Regions from separate parts of the Burkholderia sp. AU33423 genome, predicted to be linked through region 3. Evidence: predicted binding sites of a transcription regulator. Region 3 holds the regulator's gene; each other region holds the start of a gene.

Region 1 (5,374 bases), on a different contig from region 3:
CGATTTGTCTTCATGGGTCGGACCGCCGGGCACCGAGCCGCGGCCGTTGTCCGCGACGCGCAGCACGCAGAAGCCTTCCTCGACGTCGAGCCGCAGCGCGACGCGCGTCGCATCCGCGTGACGCGCGACGTTCGTCAGCGCTTCCTGGACGATCCGGAACAACGTGGTCGCGCCCGCGCTGGTGAACGTGAGCCCGCCGGTTTCGATGTGCCGTTCGACATCGATTCCGTAGCGGTTCGTGAAATCGTTCGCGAGCCATTCGATCGCGGGCACGAGGCCGAGATCGTCGAGCATCACGGGCCGCAGGTCGGCCGCGATGCGCCGCACCGACGCGACCGTCGTGTCGATCAGCCGCCGCATGCCCTGCAGGTGCGTCTGCACGTCTTCGTCGGGTTGTATGCGACCCGGCACGCGCAGCTGTTGTTCGATCACCGACAGATCCATCTTCAGCGCGGTGAGCTGCTGGCCGAGGTCGTCGTGCAATTCGCGCGCGATGCGGGTCTTTTCCTCTTCGCGCACGTTCTGCAGGTTCGCGGACAGTTCGCGCAATTCCTCGCGCGACTGCTTCAGCGCGTTCTCGGCGCGCTGCCGCTCGGTGATGTCGCGCAGCATCACCGTATAGAGCTTGCCCGACGCGTCGCGGATCTGCGAGATCGACGCCTCGATCGGGAACTCCTCGCCGTTGGCGCGCAACCCGAACAGCACCCGCTGGCGGCCCATCTGCCGCTCGGACACGCCCGTCACGCCGAACTGGTCGACGTGCCTGGCGTGCGCGGCGCGGAACCGCTCGGGAATGAAGCGCGACAGCGGCGCGCCGATCGCTTCCATCGCGGACACGCCGAACACCTGCTCGGCCATCGGATTGAAGATCACGACCGTCTGCTTTTCGTCGATCGTGATGATCGCTTCCATCGACGAACGGATGATGCCCATCATCCGCGCCTCGTTGAGGATGCCGCGGCTGCTCGCGCCCGAATCGGCGGCGGAGCGGGCGCGCAGCAGCGCATGGATCAGCACCGCGAATGCGATCGACGCGATCAACCCCGCGGCGAGCACGGTGCCGGCCGCGCGTTGCGCACCGGTGGCGCTCGGGCGGCCATCCGCGGAATACGCGAGCGTCAGCACCGTGCCGCCGAAATTCAGTTCGTCGGTGCGCCGCATCAGGTCGGGCGAAGCCGACGCCTCGTCGGTCGTCGTTTCGACGCTGACGATCGCGCGCCGGTCGCCGCCGGCGGTGATCCATACGTCGATCCCGCGTTCCGCGTCGAGCGCCCGCTCGACCAGGCGTCGCGGGCTCAACGCCGCGAACAGCACGCCGTCGGCGCCGGTTTCACGCGGGCCGGGCGGTGTGGCGGCAGCATGCGGTGACGCGGCAACCGGCAGGAACAGCGTGAAGGTGCGGGCGTCGCGCGACGTGTCGTCGTCGGCCGGGTGGACGCCGAGCGCGACGTCGCCGGTCTGCAGCGCGCGCCCGAGCGGCGCCGCGTCGGACGCGCCGAAACGCACGACCGGTGAATTCGACGCCGGTGCGCTGAGCGCGGCGGTCGCGAGCATGCCGGCCGGCACCGGCTTCGCGCCGGCGAGGGCGGTGCGCGTCGCGGGCGGCAGCGGCGCATAGCCGATCTGGCGGACCGGCGAGCGGCCGCTGTCGAGGTCGAGCATCTCCGCATACCGGCGCCATTGTTCGGGCGTCATGCCCGGGACGAGGCTGAACGCGCCGCGCGCGCCTTCGAGCACGGCCGCGCCGGATTGCAGCTCGTGGCGGAGCATCGCGGTCACGTGCGTCGTGCGGCGTTCGAAACGCGTATGGACGGCGCCTTGCCACTGCTCGCGCACGAGCAGCGCGACGCCGAGCGACAGCACGGCGCCGGCGCACAGTGCAACGACGCCGGCCGCGAGCGGCTGGCGTAACATGATCTGGAGGCGCGTGGGCCCTCGGGTGTCACGCGTCCGGGTTCCACTTGCGGTCATTCGATTGGCATTCTGTTGTCAGGGGCTGCTCGCTGGCACCGGGAGCAGCACAGCAAAACCGGGTAAAACTCGCACCGGCTGCACGCAACGTCTATTTTCAAGATGAAATTGTGCGCGATTTACACGTTTTTTGTAATGGGGCCACTAGAAATTGCGGCAACCGGCGGGAAGCAGCGGGCGCGCCGGCCGCGCTTTGACGCGCATCAACGGGCGCGTCGGCACGTGGGGCAGACTGTTCGGCAGGCCACCCGGCACCGGGCCGGGGGGCGATAACGGGCCGCCGTCGCGCGACGCGCGATGCGTGCCCGGTCGGAGGGACGGACCATGTACAAGCGGATTTTCGTCGGGCTCGACGGCAGCCCGAGCGCGCGTCTCGCGCTGAACGAGGCGATCCGGATCGCGGCGGCGTCCGGCGGTGAAGTGACCTGCGCGTATGTCGTCGAGCACCGACCGCAGCTCGTCGACGTGGATGCGGGCTTCGCTGCCGCGCGCGAAGGCGATGCGGCCGCGACCGATGCCGTGACGCCGGTGCTCGACGATGCGAAGGCGGTGCTCGCGCAGGAGCATGTGTCGGGCACCGTGCGCGCGCTCGACGCGTACGGCGAGGATGTCGCCACCGTGCTGATGCGCACGGCTGCCGAAGCCGATGCCGACCTGATCGTGATGGGCACGAGCGGGCGGCATGGCCTGCGCCGGCTCCTGCTCGGCAGCGTCGCCGAATCGCTGCTGCGCGCGGCCGACCGGCCCGTGCTGCTGGTGCGGCACAACGAGCCGGGTACGGCGGCGACTGCGTGACGCACGCGGCAACGCGCCGACGTTGACGCACGGGCGGTCGCGGGCGGCGACCGTCTCGCGCATTCGTCGGATGACCGCCCGATGAAACGGAAACGCACGCCGCGCGGCATGTGAGCGCGGCTGTCGCTGCCGTCACATTGGCCGCGCGAGGGCAGCATGCCCGATGCCCCTTCACGGGCGCGATCGCGTGCCGGCGGTTGCATCCCGACACGCAGTTCTGGCAGCATCGACCGGTGTCCGCTTGTTCGCCGCGCGCATGGCCGCGGCGATCGACGCAGCAGCATCCGGCGATATGCGGTCGCGCTCGCGATGAGCGAAGCGAGGCCGTACGCCGGGTGCCCGGTTCCTTACCTTACCGACGTCATCCGCCATGCCGATCTCCGCTACCGACCTGATTCGCCAGTTCGACCTGCAGCCGCATCCCGAAGGCGGCTATTTCCGCGAAACCTACCGTGCAACCGATTCGGTCGTGCGTCCGGCCGACGGCGCGCCACGCGCCGCGTCGACCGCGATCTACTACCTGTTGTGCGACGGCGCGTATTCGTCGTGGCACCGGATCCGTTCCGACGAAGTCTGGCATTTCTACGCGGGCGACCCGATCGAAGTGTGGGTGCTCGACGAGCGCGACGGGCTGACGATCCATCGGCTCGGCAACCCGCTCACGCATCCGGGCACCGTGTTCCAGGCGGTCGTCCGGGCCGGAAGCTGGTTCGGCGCGCGCTGCGCGGCGCCGGAGCACGTCGCGCTCGTCGGCTGCACGGTGGCGCCGGGCTTCGAGTTCGCGGAATTCGAACTGGCCGACGCGGCCGCGCTGGCCGCCTCGTTTCCCGACTACGCGGAACACGTCGGGCAGCTCGCCCAGCGCACGGACATGTGACGGTCACGGCGGTGCCGCCAAGGGCGCGAAGCCCGTGCCGACGGTGCGTGTTCCGCGCGGTCGCGGCCAAACCCGTTTAGAATGCCGTGGTGCATCGGGTCGGCCGCGGGCGTGCCGCGGCAGCCGTTGCCCAGCGGTGCCGACGGCCCTCGTCGCACGGCTGCATGCCCTCCAGGAGCGCCGCCGTGTGGCACTTTCCCATCGCTATTCCATCGTCGCTCGGCCCATGGGCCGTGTTCGCGAGCGTGTTGATCACGCAGCTCGGCGTGCCGGTGCCGGCCGTGCCGATGCTGATTCTCGGCGGCACGATGGCGGCAATGGGGCAGGCGTCCTGGGTCAGCATGTTCGCGGCGGCAATCGGCGCGACGATGCTGGCCGATTCGCTGTGGTTCTTCATGGGCCGCACGCGCGGCCGGCGCCTGCTGAACGGCCTCGTGCGCTTCTCGCTGTCGCTCGACACGACGCTGCGTTTCGCACGTAACGTATTCGAAAGATACGGCGCGCCGCTGCTGGTGCTGTCGAAATTCCTGCCGGGCCTCGGCCTCGTGTCGGCGCCACTGCTCGGCACGACCGCGATCGGCGTCGGCGTGTTCCTGTTCTGGGACCTGGCCGGCGCATCGCTGTGGGCCGCGTTCTGGCTGGTCGGCGGCGCGGCCATTCACGACCAGATCGTCCAGTTCGTGCTGTGGGTGCGCGCGAGCGGCGGCACGATCCTCGATGCATTCCTCGCGATCTTCATCACGTTCCTGCTGTACCGCTGGGTGCGTCGCGTGCAGTTCCGCCGCTATCTCGCGCAGGTGCGCATCTCGCCGCCGCAGCTCGTCGAGATGATGACGTCGGACGAGCCGCCGCTGATCTTCGACGCGCGGCCGAAAGCGATCCGCGAGCGCGAACCGTACCGGATCGCCGGCGCGGTGCCGGTCGATCTCGATTCGCCGGACCTGCTCGATCCGGAAATGCTGAAGCGGCCGATCGTCGTCTATTGCGTGTGCCCGAACGAGGCCACCGCGAAGCGCCTGATCGCGAAGATGCAGCGCAAGAAGATGATCCACAACATCCGCGCGCTGAAGGGCGGACTCGATGCGTGGGAAAAGCACGGCTATCCGGTCGAGCCGATGCCGGCCGATCTCGATGCGTCGCGTTATTTCGTGCGGCCGGATCACGCTGCGATCGAAGGCGAATATACGGTGCGCGCGACGCTGTCGAAATAAATCCGCGCGCGAGAGTCGCGCGCATTCGAATTCCACTACCGGTTTCACGTCCCGCGATTTTGATGAAAATCGACTGGCGTGAAACGGCTTCTCCTCCCTATAATCCCGCCTGCATATTGCGTGCGCCTGATAGCGCACATTCGACGCGTGTTCGTTCACGCCGAAAGCGATTGATCCCGTCGCCGTCCGTTACGCGCACAGCCGCGTCGAACGGGCCGCACGGGCGTATTCCGTGAAAGGCCCGATCCGTTTTCCGGATTGTTCCGGAACATACGGATAATCCGCGGCGATTCCTGTCGGATTGACGCAGTATCCGTGTCGTTTCTAATTTAGAAAACGACGGCGGAGATTATTTCGTTTTCGGCATGCCGGGATCGGCATGAACGGTCGCGCATTGACATCGACAATGACGGCGGCTCGTTCACGGCTGCCAGGAGACGGACTTGAAACAACCAGAAGACCAGTTGCATAGAGGGCTGGAAGAGCGGCACATCAACCTGATGGCGCTCGGCGCGACGAT
Region 2 (5,374 bases), on a different contig from region 3:
GTCACCCGCCTGTCCGCCGCGATGGCGATGGCCGCCGCTGCCGCGGCGCACGCCGATCCCGTCGTCGTGTCCGGCCCGAGCCCGTTCGCCGCCTGCACCATCGGCGGCCCTGGCACCAACTACGTGAACGCCGAAGTCGAGCCGTGGCTATCGGTCAACCCTGCCAACCCGATGAACATGATCGGCGTGTGGCAGCAGGACCGCTGGTCGAACGGCGGCGCCCACGGGCTCGTCGCCGGCTACACATTCGACGGCGGCGCGACCTGGGCGCGCACGCCGCAGCCGTTCAGCGCTTGCGCGCCCGGCGGGCTCAAGTACGAACGCGCGTCCGATCCGTGGGTCTCGTTCGGGCCGGACGGTACCGCGTACTCGGTGTCGATCTCGTTCAACCAGTCGAACAACAGCAATGCGGTTGCCGCGTCGGTTTCGACCGACGGCGGGCAGACCTGGAGCAGCCCCGCGGTGCTGATCGCGAACGACGAGCCGACGACGCAGTTCTTCAACGACAAGGAATCGGTGACCGCGAACCCGGTAAAGGCCGGCACGGCGTATGCGGTATGGGACCGCCTCGAGCTGCCGAACGGCAACCCATATGCGAACCTGCACACGAAGGCGTACCGCGGCCCGACGCTGTTTTCGAAGACGACCGACGGCGGCAAGACGTGGAGCGCCCCGAAAGTGATCGTCAACGTGCCTTCACGCCAGCAGACGATCGGCAACCAGATCGTCGTCGATCCGAGGAGCGGCACGCTCTACGATTTCTTCGACCTGATCCAGCCGCCGTTCAGCAAGGCGGCCGGCAAGGTCGCGTTCATCAAGTCGACCGACGACGGCGCAACGTGGACGCAACCGCAGGTGATCGCCGGCCTGCAGACGGTCGGCGTCACGGATCCGGTCACCGGCGAACCGGTGCGCACCGGCGACATCATTCCGGAACCCGCGATCGATCCCGCGTCGGGGCAGCTGTACGTCGTGTGGCAGGACAGCCGCTTCAACGGCGGCACGTACGACGAGATCGCGGTATCGACGTCGAAGGACGGCGGCGCGACCTGGAGCGCGCCACAACAGTTGAACACGCCGACCGGACGCCCTGCGTTCAATCCGTCGGTGCGCGTCGACAACACGGGGGCCGTGATGGTCACGTACTACGACTTCCGCGACCTGCAGGCCGGCAACACCACGACGCTGCCGACCGGCTTCTGGCGCAAGATCTCGCATGACGGCGGCACGACGTTCGGCGACGAGCGGCGTGTCGGCGGCCCGTTCGACATGAAGCTCGCCCCCAATGCCGAAGGTTTCTTCATCGGCGACTACCAGGGGCTCGACGTGCTTCCGTCGTCGTCGTTCCATCCCTTCTTCGTCCAGACCAACGCGGGCAACCTGACGAACCGCACCGACGTGTTCTTCGCACCATGACGCTTGCGTGACCGCCACGCCGCCGCACGACGCGATTCGTCGCGCGGCGGCGTGTGCGTGTTCACGGCATCAATGCATGTCGGTCAGCACGATGCGCCCGTCGACCTTGCCTTCGCGCAACTTCGCGAACACGTCGTTGATGTTGCCGAGCCGGTCGCGATGGATATGCGCGCGCACCAGGCCATCGGCTGCGAAGTCGAGCGATTCCTGCAGGTCGCGCCGCGTACCGACGATCGACCCGCGCACGGTGATGCCGTTCAGCACGGTCGAGAAAATCGGCAACGGGAAATCGCCCGGCGGCAAGCCGTTGAGCGCCACCGTGCCGCCGCGCCGCACCATCCCGAGTGCCTGCGCGAACGCGCTGCGCGACACGGCCGTGACGAGCACGCCGTGCGCACCGCCGATCTCCTTCTGGATCACCTTGGCCGGATCGTCGATCGACGCGTCGATCGTCAGTTCCGCGCCGAGCTGCCGCGCCAGCGCGAGCTTGTCGGGTGAAATGTCGACGGCCGCGACGTGCAGACCCATTGCGCGCGCATACTGCACGGCCACGTGCCCGAGGCCGCCGATACCGGAAATCGCGAGCCACTGGCCCGGGCGCGTATCGGTCACGCGAATGCCCTTGTAGACGGTGACACCCGCGCACAGGATCGGCGCGATCTCGTCGAACGCAACCTGCGCGGGCAAATGGCCGACGTAGTCGGGATCGGCCAGCACGTATTCCGCGTAGCTGCCGTTCACCGAATAGCCGGTGTTCTGCTGGCCGTGGCACAGCGTTTCCCAGCCCGTGTGGCAGTACTCGCAATGGCCGCAGGCCGTGTAGAGCCACGGCACGCCCACACGATCGCCCTCGCGCACGTGCGTGACGCCCGCCCCGACCGCCGCGACGATGCCCACGCCTTCATGGCCCGGAATGAACGGCAACGCCGGCTTGACCGGCCAGTCGCCGTCGGCCGCGTGCAGGTCGGTGTGGCACACGCCCGACGCCTTGATGTTGACGAGGATCTGGCCGGGCCCCGGTGTCGGCACAGGTACTTCCTCGATGCGCAGCGGTTCGCCGAATGCGTGCACGACGGCCGCTTTCATGGTTTGGGTCATGGGTCGCTCCTGCCTGGTCGAAGAGCGATCCAGTATCCGGTTTCGGAATCGAAGGACGTTGATACGTATCAACACCCGGGCAATGCACAGCGATGGCCACCGCTACAAGACGTCGCACCGTCGCGCGACGCTGAATCGCACTGGCCCTGACTCAGGAGCGGAGGTCCGCGCCTGCCGCATCGATCGGCGCAGGGCTGCGTCCGGCGGGCAGCTTCGACGGACACCGAACGCGGGCAACACGCACCTGGCCGGCGCATCGGCAACGCGTCGGCATGCGCATCGCATCACCCGGTTCAGGCGATCGCTCCGAACACCGCGCGGACGATTTCCGCTCCCGCCACCATTCCACCCATCCGACGGAAACCCGACAGGATCCCGCCATCCGGCTTGGATTTTGAAATGATATAACATATCATTTCGCGTGCTCGTCCGCCTGACGCCGTTCCACTTTGGGTGGCCGAGCCTCGCCGAGCCATGTTCCAACGGGTCACTGCGCGCCGTAGACGCAACAATATATCGTATCCAGCCGTGACCTGCATCGCTCGTTATCCGATCCGATTCCAACCGATTCACCGACCATGCGCGACCTCCCTCGTCTACCGCTTCGCCCGCTCTCGTCCCTTTCGCTGATGCTGTTCGCCGCCGTCGCGCACGCGCAGACCGAACCGCCCGCCGTGTCCGGCACGCCGCCGACCACCGCGCTCGCCCCGATCTTCGTGACTGCGAACCCGCTCGGCGACAACGAACTGATCGCACCGACCGCCCAGCTTTCCGGCGATGCGCTGACGCGCCGCCAGGCCGATTCGCTCGGCGAAACGCTGAACGGGCTGCCCGGCGTGTCGACCACCACCTACGGGCCGATGGTCGGCCGCCCGATCATCCGCGGGATGGATGGTGACCGGATCCGGCTGCTGCAGAACGGCGTCGCGGCGTACGACGCCTCGTCGCTGTCGTACGACCATGCGGTGCCGCAGGACCCGCTGTCGATCGAACGCGTCGAGATCGTGCGCGGCCCGGCTGCGCTGCTGTACGGCGGCAATGCGGTGGGCGGTGTGGTCAACACGATCGACAACCGGATTCCGCGCGAAGCGATCCAGGGCGTGACGGGTGCGCTCGACGCGCGCTACGGCGGCGCGAATTCCGTGCGCGCGGGCGCCGCGCAGGTCGAAGGCGGCAACGGCCGCTTCGCGTTCCACGTCGATGCATTCGATCGCGAGACGAGCAAGCTGCGGATTCCCGGCTACGCGCGCAGCAGCCAGCAACGCGCGATCGACGGCCTCGACACGCCGCAGCCGTACGGCAACGTACCGAACAGCGACGGCCGCGTGCACGGCGGCGCGGTCGGCGCGTCGTACACGTGGGCGGACGGCTTCGCGGGCCTGTCGTACAGCGGCTACGAATCGAACTACGGCTCCGTCGCGGAAAGCGACGTGCGGCTGCGGATGCGCCAGGAGCGCCTCGCGCTCGCGTCCGAGGTGCGCAACCTGAGCGGGCCGTTCACGAAGCTGAAATTCGATTTCGCGTACACCGACTACCGTCACAAGGAAGTCAACAACGGCGAGACGGCGACCACCTTCCGCAACCGCGGCTACGAGGCGCGCATCGAAGCGCAGCATCGCAAGATCGGCCCGTTCGAAGGCGCGATCGGCGTGCAGTTCGGCCAGAACACGTTCTCCGCGCTCGGCGACGAATTGCTCGTGCCGTCCACGCGCACCAACAGCGTCGCGCTGTTCGGCCTCGAGGAATGGCAGGTCGTCCCGGCGCTGAAGCTGAGCCTCGGCGGCCGCTTCGAACACGTGAAGGTCGATCCCGATCCGGCCGGCGTCGAGAAATTCGCGGGCGCGCAGCCGCGTGAATTCAACGCGGGCAGCCTGTCGGCCGGCGCACTGTTCTCGCTGACGCCCGTGTGGTCGGTGGCGGCCAACGTCGCATACACCGAACGCGCGCCGACCTTCTACGAGCTATATTCGAACGGCCCGCACGATGCGACCGGCCAGTTCCTGATCGGCAACCCGAACGCGTCGAAGGAAAAGGCGGTGTCGACCGACCTGTCGCTGCGCTATGCGAGCGGGCCGAACCGCGGCAGCGTCGGCGTGTTCTACAACCGCTTCTCGAACTACCTGACCGAGTACAACACGGGCCGCGTCGTGAACGGCGACGACGAGCCCGTCGCGCCCGGCACCGACGGCGCGCTGAACGAAGCGATCTATCGCGGCGTGCGCGCCGAGTTCTACGGCATCGAGCTGGACGGCAAGTGGCGTGCGTTCGCGCGGCGCGGCCATACGGTCGATCTCGAACTGACGGCCGACTACACGCACGCGCGCAACGTCGACACGGGCCAGCCGCTTCCGCGCATCGCGCCGCTGCGCGCAACGCTCGCGGCCGACTACGGTTACGGCCCGTTCGGTGCGCGCGCGCAGGTCACGCACGCATGGTCGCAGCATCGCGTGCCGGACAACGACTTCTCGACGGACGGCTACACGTCGCTTGGCGTGATGCTGACGTACAAGTTCCGCATGGGCCCGACGCACTGGCTCGCATACCTGCGCGGCGACAACCTGACGAACCAGGAGATCCGCTACTCGACGTCGGTCGTGCGCGGCTTCGCACCGGAAGGCGGCCGCAGCGTGATGGCCGGGTTGCGCACCACGTTCTGACCCTCTCAAGGTCCGCGGCGCCCGCCGCGGGCCTCGTTCCGGCGCCCCCCTGCGCCGCGAATTTCCGTTGATCAGCCATTACCGCCAATCGCGTCGGCATTCGCCGACAACGCGCACGGGTTCCCTCCCCAATTGAATCCAAACTAAATCCCGATATTCATCCATAAATCGAAAAGAATTCATCATACAAATATTAGCAAAAC
Region 3 (5,374 bases):
CGTGATGCTGCTCGCGTCGATCCATCGCACGGCCCAGTCGCGCGCGTGCGCGATCGCGTCGCTTTCGTCGTTGAACTGGAGCTCGATCGGGAAAAATCGGTTCGCAACGAGTTCCCCGTCGCTCGATCGGGAGATCACGACGTAGGGTTTGAACGAACCGTCACTGGTACGCGCGGGCGCGCAGTTCAACAGATAACCGCGGTGCGTGAAGGCAGTAGTCGCTTGCATGAATCCGCCACCTCTAGTCCCTTGCTTTGTTGTTCACTACCCGTCTTTAAGGGTGCTGCGGCCCCCGGCGCGGGCAGAGGCGGCGCGACCGAATCCCCTGTCGCCGCTTCGCAGGAAAAGAATCATACTCTGTAGAAAACGGGTCTTCTAGCTGAAATAAATCATGACAAATCAGTGCGCGTCGCGCGACCGCGGCGATCGCCCGCGCGCCTTTTCCCGTCACGCCCGGAACGGGATTTGCTTCGATCCGGAACGCTTCGCCGCGAGGAGAGCCGCGATGGAATCATCCGATCAAACCGATCGTTCGCGTCCGCGCAGCATCGAGCTCGACAACGACGACACGCACGACAGCACGGTCGACACCGACGGCAAGAACCGAGAGGCGTCGCGCCTTGCCGGCGGCGGACCGATCTCGCCCGACGAAATCACGCGCAGCAACGCGTCGCTCGTCAATGCGATGCCGGAAGCCGGCGACGGCTTCGCCGGTTTCGACAGCCGCCCCGGCGGCAATCATCCGGCGTTCGCGCTGCGTGCCGGCTACATGGTGATCGAGAAGGGCTTCGACGCGCCGCCACCCATGAGCGACGCGCTGTTCGGCCCCGTCCACCGGATGTACGGCAGCACGTACTGGCCCGGCCACCAGCGTCGGCCGGAACGCGTCTTCGAGCTGACCGCCGTGCCGAGATAGCCGGCGCGGCGTTTGAATCGATCGTTCGATTGCGCACCGGTATCGGCCGGCAGCCGATGGCCGGGGATCGGCATACGCGATCGTGTGCCGATCCTGCACCGGCAACCGCACGATGCACGAACGAACGATTCCACGCAGCGGCACCGGCAGTGCCATGCACGCCGTGAATTGCGCTGACGCACATGCGTTGATCGAGGTCATGTCGAAACGCCGCGGTTGCGATTGAATGGCGATGCGGGCAATGCATCCGCGTGACCGTCGTGCCGTGTCGATGCGATCGGCGTGCGCGTGTGCGTGCGCCACGCGCGACGCCGATGCGCGCGCATGCCTTCCCGTCGACGATGCAGACGACAGCGACCACCACGTCGCACGACACGCGTCGCGCGTCGCGCGTCGCAGCATGCGCCAGATGCATGGCAGTGCGCCGCGGAAACGGAAGCGGCGCCGCCGCGCGGCACGACCGGCACCTCACTGCAAAGTCCCGGTCATTGGTTTACTCTGCCTCGCAGCCTGCGCATTGCCCAGCCCGATCGGCCATCCGGCCGACTTCGTTTCAACCCGCCACTCGGAGACACTATGTACAAGCGTATTCTGGTTGCCGTCGACGGCAGCGACACGTCCCGCCATGCGTTCGATGCCGCACTGGCGCTCGCGAAATCGCACGGTGCCGAGCTGCAACCGTTCTACGTCGTCGAGAACGCCGCGATCTACTACAACGTGCCCGGCTACGATCCATCCGTGCTGCGCGATCAGCTCGTCGCGCAGGGCAACGCACTCGCGAAGGATTTCACCGCGCTGATGCAGGCAGCGGGCGTGAAAGGCGAGACGAAGCTGGGCGAAGCGACGTCGCTCAACGACGTGTCGTCACTGATCCTCGACGGCGCGAAAGCGTTCGGTGCCGATCTCATCGTGCTCGGCACGCACGGCCGCCGCGGGTTCCGCCGTCTCGTGCTCGGCAGCATCGCCGAGCAATGCGTGCGCCACGCGACGCTGCCCGTGCTGCTGATTCCGGCGGCCGCCAACGTCGACGAACCGGCCGCGTGAGCAGCGTTCGGCATGCGCGCGCGTCGCGACGTTTTGTCACCCGACAGCGCCAAGTTGCGGTGGGACAATGATTCCGTCGATTCAACGCCGGAGTAAACGATCATGCTGACGCCCGTCGCCACACGTCCCGCCGCCACGCCTCATGCCGGTAGCTGGGCTCCTCGCCAGGCCGCGCACTGCTCGTCGTGCGCAATGCGGCACCTGTGCATGCCGCAGGGCCTGGCGCCCGAGGCGCTCAGTCGCCTCGAGTCGGTCATCTGCGCGGCGCGCCCCGTCAAGCGCGGCGAAGCGCTGTTCCGCGAAGGCGACGCATTCGACAACCTGTACGCCGTGCGCTCGGGTTCATTGAAAACCATCGCGACGCGCCACGACGGCCGCGAGCAGGTCACCGGCCTGCATCTCGCCGGCGAAGCGCTCGGCCTCGACGGCATCTGCGACGACACGCATCCGCGCACCGCGGTCGCGCTGGAAGACAGCTCGGTCTGCGTGATTCCATACAGCGCGCTCAAGACGCTCTGCTCCGAAGCCGGTTCGATGCAGCTGCGCATGCACAAGCTGATGAGCGAACAGATCGTGCGCGAAACGTCGCAAACGATGCTGCTCGGTTCGCTGAATGCCGAAGAACGTGTCGCCGCATTCCTGCTCGACGTCTCGTCGCGCTACCTGAAGCGCGGTTACTCGCCGTCGGAATTCAACCTGCGGATGACGCGCGAAGACATCGGCAGCTACCTCGGCATGACGCTCGAAACGGTCAGCCGCACGCTGTCGAAATTCCAGAAGCGCGGCCTGATCGAAATGCAGGGCCGCCACGTCCAGATCGTCGATTTCGACGGTTTGCATCACGTCTGATGTGATGCCGCACGGCGCGCCCCTCTCGCGCGCCGCCTGCGTCACGCGATCAGTCAATCGAGAAACAGCGCGGCGCGCGCCTTCAGCGCCGCGCTGAAATCGTCGAGCCAGCCGATCGACAAACGCCAGCTCTGCCAGTAAAGGTCGATGTCGATCGTTCGCCCGCGCGACATGTCGACCAGTTCACCCGCCACCAGCTGGCGGTCGACCATCCGGTCCGGACACATCCCCCATCCCAAGCCCGTTTCGCACGCACGCAGGTAGCCCGCGACGTGCGGTATCCAGTGCTGCGGCGGATCGAGATCCGCACGCGTCACGCGCCGGATGAAACGCGCCTGCAGCCCGTCCTTCGGATTGAACATCACGCACGGTGCGCGGCGCAGCGCATCGCGCGTAATGCCCGCGTCGAAGTAGCGTTCGTAAAAAGCCGGCGAGCACACCGCGCGATAGCGGATGCGCCCGAGCCGCTCCGACCGGCACCCCTGGATCGGCTCCGCCTGCGCGGTCACCGCGCCCTGCACGCTGCCGTCGCGAATGCGCGACGCGGTGTAATCCTGGTCGTCGATCACGAGGTCGAGCAACGTCTCGCGCTCCGTGCAGAACGGCCCGACCGCGTCGATGAACCACGTCGCGACGCTGTCGTCGTTGACGGCCACGCGCAACGTCGGCCACGCGCTCGCGATCTGGCCCGGCAACGCCGGCATCCGGCCCCCCAGTTCGGCCTCGAGCAGTTGCACGCGCTCGGTGTGCCGGCACAGCAGCGCCCCCGACGTCGTCGCAACGCATGGCTGCCCGCGCTTGACGAGCACGCTGCCGACCCGCTCCTCCAGCAGTTTCACGCGCTGCGACACGGCCGACGCCGTGACGTTCAGTTCCTTGGCCGCCCGCTCGAACGAGCCGTGCCGGATCACGGCCGCGAGGGCATCGAGCAACGCGTAGTCGAGCATTAGATTTCCTTAATCCGCATTAGGTGATTTAGCTTCTCTTATTTTCAAGCTGACCGCAGACTAGCGCTACCCGATTCATCCGTCCACTGCTTCCACTGTTGTCACCCACCATGAACTGGCTCGCTTTTTCCCACGGCGCCGTACTCTGCGGATCGCTCATCGTCACCATCGGCGCGCAGAACGCATTCGTGCTGCGGCAGGGCATCATGCGCTCACACGTCGGCAAGATCGTGCTGCTGTGCGCACTGTCCGACATGATCCTGATCGGCGCGGGCGTGGGCGGCGCATCGGTGCTCGTCGAACGCTATCCGACCTTCGTCCACGCGGTGCTGTACCTCGGCCTCGCGTATCTCGCGTGGTTCGGCATCAACGCGCTGCGCCGCGCGTTCAAGCCGGGCCACGAAACGCTCGACGTGCGCGGCGACGCGGTCGCGCCGCCGCCGCAGAGCGGCCTCGCGATCGTGCTGATGACGCTCGCGTTCACGTGGCTCAACCCGCACGTGTATCTCGACACGTTCCTGCTGATCGGCACGGCCGGCGCACGCGAGCCGGAAGGCGCGCGGCTCGCGTTCGCGATCGGCGCGATGTCGGTCAGCGTCGTGTGGTTCCTCGGGCTCGGCTACGGTGCGCGACTGCTGGCACCGTGGTTCCGCAAGGCCATGGCGTGGCGCGTGCTGGATGGCGCGATCGGCAGCATGGTGCTGTTTCTCGCGGCGGTGCAGTTGCGCTGACCGGTTCACCGTCGCACGGGCGGCCGCTCGCCGCCCGTCGTCCCGCCCGCTCCGGCGCCACGCTGGAGCATCCCTTCCCGCCCTTCCACCCGCTCCCGCCCACGCGCGGTTCCGCGCCCCGCCACGCCAGCCGCAACAAAAATCGGTTCCTGATCGAACGCAGCCACGCGAAGCGCTCACGCAACGGACGGGGTGTCCGTCAACTGCGTCAAATCGCCTGCCATCGCGACGGCGCGCCGCCTGCACGAATCGGAGCGATCGGCGAGAATGTCCGGCGTCCCGCGACAACGGCGTGACCGCACCGCGTACCCCGTCGTCTCGCCGTGATCGTTGCGGCCCATCCCGAAGTTCCATTCCGTCACCCCGCAGATATCGGAGCAGAACATGGCACTACGCACCCTCGGCACGTCGAACATCCAGGTTTCGCCGCTAGCGTTCGGCGGCAACGTCTTCGGCTGGACCGTCGACGAGAACACGTCGTTTGCGCTGCTCGACGCGCTCGCCGACACCGGCATCAACTTCATCGACACGGCCGACGTCTATTCGGCCTGGGTTCCCGGCAACAGCGGCGGTGAATCCGAAACGATCATCGGCAAATGGCTCAAGCGTACCGGCAAACGCGAGCGGGTCGTGATCGCGACCAAGGTCGGGCTGCTGGGCGCGCGCGCGGGGCTGACCCGCGACAACATCCTGAAAGCCGCCGACGATTCGCTGCGCCGCCTCCAGACCGACTACATCGACCTGTATTTCTCGCATCGCGACCTCGCCGATACGGCCCCGCTCGAAGAAACGCTCGGCGCCTATCAAACGCTGATCGACGCGGGCAAGGTGCGCATCATCGGCGCATCGAACTACAGCGGCGCACGCCTGCGCGAAGCCGCCGACAT

Evidence for each region. Region 3 encodes FNR, which switches genes on or off when oxygen is low (the NO sensors DNR and NnrR bind a similar motif). Its sites were predicted from a motif close to TTGATNNNNATCAA; they were not measured.
Region 1: the regulator FNR is predicted to act here: its motif matches at 2,165-2,178, upstream of CFB50_RS25700 (universal stress protein).
Region 2: the regulator FNR is predicted to act here: its motif matches at 2,573-2,586, upstream of adhP (alcohol dehydrogenase AdhP).

The regions. Positions count from the first base shown of each region.
Region 1 covers NZ_NKFH01000007.1:1,586,393-1,591,766, forward strand. The annotation lists gene CFB50_RS25695 (PAS domain-containing sensor histidine kinase) at 1-1,971, opposite strand, end outside; gene CFB50_RS25700 (universal stress protein) at 2,296-2,766, shown strand; gene CFB50_RS25705 (cupin domain-containing protein) at 3,137-3,643, shown strand; gene CFB50_RS25710 (DedA family protein/thiosulfate sulfurtransferase GlpE) at 3,829-4,854, shown strand; gene CFB50_RS25720 (amino acid permease) at 5,298-5,374, shown strand, end outside.
Region 2 covers NZ_NKFH01000007.1:1,715,938-1,721,311, forward strand. The annotation lists gene CFB50_RS26255 (sialidase family protein) at 1-1,416, shown strand, start outside; gene adhP (alcohol dehydrogenase AdhP) at 1,486-2,514, opposite strand; gene CFB50_RS26265 (TonB-dependent receptor) at 3,093-5,171, shown strand.
Region 3 covers NZ_NKFH01000006.1:80,106-85,479, reverse strand. The annotation lists gene CFB50_RS18190 (hypothetical protein) at 1-228, opposite strand, end outside; gene CFB50_RS18185 (DUF3005 domain-containing protein) at 506-916, shown strand; gene CFB50_RS18180 (universal stress protein) at 1,493-1,960, shown strand; gene fnr (fumarate/nitrate reduction transcriptional regulator Fnr) at 2,063-2,809, shown strand; gene CFB50_RS18170 (LysR family transcriptional regulator ArgP) at 2,863-3,756, opposite strand; gene CFB50_RS18165 (LysE/ArgO family amino acid transporter) at 3,867-4,487, shown strand; gene CFB50_RS18155 (aldo/keto reductase) at 4,872-5,374, shown strand, end outside.